2 regions of the Thalassolituus sp. ST750PaO-4 genome follow, and region 2 is predicted to be linked to the other one. Evidence: riboswitches for the same ligand, from Rfam matches in the RefSeq annotation. Region 2 holds a riboswitch; the other holds the start of a gene.
What was found. A riboswitch is a leader RNA that binds a small molecule or an ion and turns the genes downstream of it on or off. The one in region 2 is predicted to bind thiamine pyrophosphate.
Positions count from the first base shown of each region.

Region 1: another riboswitch for thiamine pyrophosphate. It lies ahead of HUF18_RS05110 (TonB-dependent receptor); the one in region 2 lies ahead of thiC (phosphomethylpyrimidine synthase ThiC).

Region 1 is NZ_JABVCB010000005.1:583,121-586,259, reverse strand. Features, by position in the region: gene HUF18_RS05110 (TonB-dependent receptor) at 1-1,981, opposite strand, end outside; TPP riboswitch at 2,083-2,210, opposite strand; gene HUF18_RS05105 (hypothetical protein) at 2,287-3,139, opposite strand, start outside.
Region 2 is NZ_JABVCB010000001.1:86,846-89,984, forward strand. Features, by position in the region: gene thiC (phosphomethylpyrimidine synthase ThiC) at 1-1,280, opposite strand, end outside; TPP riboswitch at 1,436-1,567, opposite strand; gene HUF18_RS00385 (PaaI family thioesterase) at 1,693-2,127, opposite strand; gene HUF18_RS00390 (PaaI family thioesterase) at 2,124-2,618, opposite strand; gene HUF18_RS00395 (acyl-CoA thioesterase) at 2,924-3,139, shown strand, end outside.

The DNA.
Region 1 (3,139 bases), on a different contig from region 2:
TGGTCAGGTTACGGCCGGCCAATGCAAGATCTAACGGCCCCTGCTGATAGCTCAGCCGGGCATGCCAGAGTACCGAGGCGCGGGCTTTTTCATCATGGCTGTCGGAGAAATAGAATTCATCTTTAGCTTCACTCTCCACACGCACAGAGAAGTGTTCAGCAAACGCATAGGTAAGCGCAGTAGCCAGACTGTATTCCGGAGCATGTGCCTGTGCACGACCGGATTTATCCACTGTAGTGCTGCCCACAATATTCCAGCTTGCGTCATACACATTCTGCTCATAACTGTAATCGCTGAACTCGGCATGCAGATAACCCAGGCTCAGATCCCACAGCAATGCATCAGACAGCTGCCACTGGCTTTCCAGATCCAGTCCGTAATTTTTTCCTTCAGCAGCATTCGCCAGATAGTCCATAAATGAGACACTGGACTGATCAAAATACGAGCTTTTAACCTGCTGGTTTTTACGCTGAATATAAAATACCGCGAGGCGGGTTTTCAGCGCATCATTATCCAGTGAAGACTTAAGTCCCAGCTCGGCAGTGTTGTTAAACTCGGTATCAAAAGTACGGTTCTCTGGCGACACATCCGGGTCGGTATTAATGCCACCCGGCTTATATCCCCGAGCTAAAGAAACATAACCCAGATGATTCTGAGCAAGCAGGGTTTCAAGCGTTATCTTGCCACCAAACAGGGTCTCATCCGTTGTATCCTGCACAGCATCATTAGCAGAGAAATCATTTTTCCACTGCTCCGCACGCACGCCATAGGTCAGTGTCCAGTCAGAGTTAAACGCCGTGCTCAGTTCGCTATAAACAGAAACAGAATTTACGTTCAGGTCGCTGCGGTACTGTGCATCGCCGGTACGGTTACGTACCAGTTCTTCGTCACGGCTCATGTAATAAATACCGGCGACCCAATCGGTCGTGTCGCTGAATAAACGACCTTGCGGGGCAGATAAAAAGCGGAAATCAGCACTACTGCGGTCGAAGGTGCGCAGATACTGGTCAAATGCAGTTCCCCATTTTGGCGGATAAGCATCTGACACCCAGTCTTCATCGTAACTGTATTCAGCTTTATTCCAGCTGCCGGTAATTTCACTTTCAAAGCGGACTGCGGAATTCAGGTCGCGATTATAAGCCAGCGCAAACGCATTGGTATCCTGACTGTCGCGACCAGGTTCATCAGATAAAGTGGTACGGCTGTTATCCAGCGTGAAGGCATCGTAACCGTTATCGATATCCGCGTATAAATAGGTCAGATTTAATTCACTGCGTTCAGACAATTGCCAGTGCAGTTTACCGCGGGCGATTTTTTCATCCTGATTGTTGGTGTCGTCACGGTTTAAAAATTCGTTGTCGATATAACCATCGGATTCAAAACCATGTACGGCAATACGTCCCTGCAGATTATCACTCAGCGAACCGGATAACGCCGCCCCCAAACCATAACTGCTGTAGTTTCCGGCTTTGGCACTGATATAACCTTCGCTGTTTTGCATCGGGTCATTACTGCGGATATTGATCATGCCGGCCAGTGCGTTAGCACCAAAACGGGTGCCCTGCGGGCCGCGCAGAATTTCCACCTGCTGCACATCAAACAGGGTTGCGGCAGCACCTAAACCGGTCATATCAATACCGTCGATAACCAGGCCCACAGACGGATTCACCGGATCGACAAACTGGCTGCGCTCGCCAATACCACGGATCTGGTAATAGCGGCCACGAGATGCTCCCGAGGCGAAATTAACGTTGGGAGCAAAACTTAAAATCTGTTCCAGATGCTGCGCCGAACGGGCTTCAATCTGTTCGCTGCCAACTAAGGTGACGGCTTCGGGAATCTGCTGCACATCGGTTTTACGGAAATCGGCCTGCACGGTTTGCGTGCTGAGGGTAACGTCATCAGTCGCCAGTGCCTCCAAAGCCGACAGCGGGGTCAGTGGTGCCAGTAAAACCAACAGGGAAAGCGGTGTTTTTTTCATTCAGGGTCATTCCTCAAAATACAAGAAAGACCCGGGTAGTGCGTAGGGGCCGGTTGCGTTTAACGCCAACCTCCCGGTCGTGATGCGAGCCGCGCTGAACAGTGCGTACTCACCCCCATTCCTACGCCGGTACTAACCGGATCAGGTTCTAGGGGTTTGCCGTTTACACAGGTAAACCTATGGCATCTCAGGCCGGATTCAGACAATCGGGCCACCCCCTGGGACAGGGGCATCATAAGGGATTCACGCCGGGGAACCAATGGCGGCTTTGGGCTAATACGGAGTAACCACTTCTGCGCGAAATATCAGCGCTGCCACGGCTGCGGTATGCGGCTGCCGAGCAGATCATCCAGCAACTGCTGTTGCTGTTCGCGCTCAGCCAGAATCGCGGCTTTGGTAAAGTCGGTTATGTCCTGATTTTTATCGCCTTCACTGACATCACTGTCGAGGCTGCCCAGCACGTAGGTTCGCCGCCGCTCGTGCCATTCATTCTGACTTTGCTGCGAAGCATGCTGCAGGGTGAAATCTTCGTAGCGCAGGCTGGTAACCTCGGTGGCACGGGCTTCGGTCTCGATGTACTGGTAATTCTGCTTGCTGAAATCCACCAGCTCCAGCCAGGGCAAAGGCTCATAAAAGCTGGCCTTAAACTGATACGCCTGGGTTTGCTCTACGGCGAGGCTGCCGGCATCACCGGTTTCGCCTCTGGTATCCTGCGCGAAATTAAGCCCAAAGCTGATCTTTTCATTATTGCGCTGTGCATCAGGGTTGGGTTTGCTGACCTGCGCCCGAAATGAAAAGCTGAAATCCGCCAGACCACTCAGCGCCGTAAGTCCGCTGCGGGCAAAACCCACGTCGATTCCGGTTGGCGTTTGCGGTGGCTGCTCCTGTTCCTGCCGCGCCAGATCCTGCGGATGCTGCTCCGGTTTATGCAGCAGGGCGAAGGCATCGAGCATTAAATCCAGCTGCTGTTTATCGGCATTGCCGCGTTCACCGCTCTGTTCGATCAGCGTCAGATATTCTTTCAGGCTGTCCTGCCGCTGTGCTTCCGTGCCCAACTGCGCCCAACCGGCTTTGCTCAGATCCAGCTTCAGTTTGTCTTCATGCAGCAACACATTCAGGCTGCGCTGCTCATCATCGTTGCGGTATTCAATGCGCAGC
Region 2 (3,139 bases):
ATAAAGGTCTGCACATCGTGCTTCCAGGCGATTTTGGTTAATTCACCCAGGGTTTTTAATTCGGCAAACTGCGCTTCGTCATTGGCATCGGCAATGGAGCCGGGGCGCAGACCATCGCCGAGGGAGAAGCAGACATCGTAGGCTTTCATAATTTCGCAGATGTCTTCGAAATGGGTGTACAGGAAACTCTCTTTATGATGCGCCAGACACCATTTCGCCATGATCGAACCACCACGGCTGACAATACCCGTCACCCGTTTGGCGGTCAGCGGCACATGCGCCAGACGCACACCGGCGTGAATGGTGAAATAATCCACGCCCTGCTCGGCCTGCTCAATTAAGGTATCGCGGAATAATTCCCAGGTCAGGTCTTCGGCCACGCCGTTGCATTTTTCCAGCGCCTGATACAAAGGCACGGTACCAATAGGCACCGGTGAATTACGGATAATCCATTCGCGGGTTTCGTGAATATGGTCACCGGTGGATAAATCCATCACGGTATCGGCGCCCCAGCGGGTGGCCCAGACCATCTTTTCCACTTCTTCTTCGATGGACGACGTAACTGCCGAATTGCCGATATTGGCATTGACCTTGGTGCGGAAATTACGGCCAATAATCATCGGCTCGGTTTCCGGGTGGTTAATATTATTGGGAATCACCGCCCGGCCGCGGGCAATTTCTGAGCGGACAAATTCCGGGGTAATTTCCGCCGGAATCGACGCGCCGAAACTCATACCCGGATGCTGGCTTTTTTGTGCCTCATCCAGCTGTGCCCGGCTTAATGCCAGATTTTCGCGGATGGCCACATATTCCATTTCCGGGGTGATAATGCCCTGTCGCGCATAATGCAGCTGAGTGACATTTTTGCCCGCTAATGCCCGGCGCGGACGACGCTTAAGTTCAAAACGCAGTTTTTCCAGCGTCAGGTTCATATCGCGGATACGCGCATATTCGGAGCTGAAACCGGTAAGCTCCTCAGTATCGGCCCGTTCATTAATCCAGTTCTGACGCAGCGGTTGCAGCCCCTTGCGCACATCAATACTCACGGCCGGGTCGGTGTAAGGGCCGGAAGTATCGTATACCCGCACCGGCGCATTGGCTTCGGTTTTACCGTTAGCCAGCTGTGTATCGGACAGCGCAATTTCGCGCAGCGCGACCTGTAAATCGGCACGACTGCCCTGCACATAGAATTTGCTGGACGCCGGAAATGGCTGCAGAGAGAGTTCGTCAACACGCATCTGTTCGCTTAACGATGTATGCGCTGAATTGTTTTTGCCCATGCTCAATACCTTTTTAGCCGTCGCAGACGACGGAAGAAAAATAACGGCAGGCAGCGAAGAAAAGAAAAAGATGATCACAGGCAGCAGCAAAATACTGACAACCCGCACCGTAAACGGTGACTGACCGGGGTTTAAGAAATCGGCGACAGCCGCGAAAAACCCGCTTTTCTGTTCCCTACGCTGGCACTAACCAGATCAGGTTCAACGGGATCCGCAAACACATTGCGATCTCAACCTCTTTGATGTTTCAGCACGCTGAACATCCTGAGGCACCCCGACAGAATCGGCACAGAGTGTACGGCAGAGAAGACTACGCGGACAAGACACCCGGCGGGTTATTTATGCAAAACATCCACGCCGGGCAGGCATCAACGGCGGTCAGAAATGCCGCCGTAAGAGAAACAGCCGGACATTAACGCGCCAGCAGAAAATGCGCGCGGGCCGTGGCAATCGGGCTGGTGCGCTCGGTCTGCCAGGCGGTAATGGCGACGTTGGCGACGCGTGAGCCCTGACGCCAGACCTGACATTCAGCAAAGGTATCCTGATGACGTCCGGCACGCAGATAGTCGAGAGAAAAATCGATCATTTTCGGTAAGGCGGCAGTATCCATGGTCATCATCAGATGCAGTGACGCCGCCAGCTCCATAAAGCCGCCGATTACGCCGCCATGAATGGCCGGTAAAATCGGATTGCCGATATTGTCTTCGTTGGCCGGCAGATGAAACAGCACATCCTGACCAAAACGCTGAAATTTCAGGCCAATTAAATTGGCATAGGGAATACCATCCACCAGCGGCTGGAAATTACCGCTCTGCTGCGCCTGTTGCAGCACGGTTTCAAAACTCATTGTGCAGCTCCTGCAGCCGTTACATCATCGCCCTGCTCGATACGGGCACGGAATTCCGGTGGGGTCATATTTTCGCCGATACGCATAAAGGTGGCAGCACATTTGGCCACCAGATCGCGTTCCTCACCCTGAAATACTTCGCACTCGGTAAACACCACTGAGCTGGCCACGCGCGTTACCCGTGCTTCGGCAAACAGATCGCGGTTTGGTGTTGCCGCTTTCATATAATCCATGCGCAGATCCAGCGTTGGGCACAGCTCAAAGCCCGGCAGTGAGGAAAACACCGCCGTACCGCAGGCGGTATCCATCAGCGTGGTCAGGCTGCCGCCATGCACAGTGCCGGTGACCGGGTTGCCCACAATCTGTTCGCTGTATGGCAGGCGCATAACCAGTACATTGTCCTGCGCGCTTTCAACCGTCAGCCCCAAAACCTGACAGTGACGCAGGGTGGCAACGAAACGCTCGGCCCGTGTTTTAACCGATAAGCTCATAAGATCTCCGCTGAGGGTGATTGTGACAGCCAGACAGGCACAGCACGACTGTGTGAATTCTATCAGGAAATGGCCTGACCGGCGCAAAGGGCGCCCGTTATACCGGAAAGCTGAATTTTGGCAATGATCGCTTCGCCCGGTGTCGTTAACAGAATTGCTCACAACAAACATAAGAACTGAACGTTTTTCTCACCACCCTATAAGACAAACAAGCACCCTGTGCTATGGTTTGACGCCTGAGAAATATCCCCGATACACACCCGGATCAGCCTTTAAAAGGGATCTGCCCCTTAAAGAGAAATGCTATGAATTTTGACGATTACCTGCAGCAGGTTAATAAGCAGGATACGCTGGAAATCCATCCCAGCTGGGGTCAGGGCCGCACCACCTTTGGCGGCCTGTCAGCAGCATTAATCCTGCACCGCATAGAACAGGGTCTGGACGACGGCCAGGTGCTGCGTTCACTGAATGTCAGTTTTTGCGGCCCGCTCAATACCGCTGAACCTTTCACCCTCAGCAGC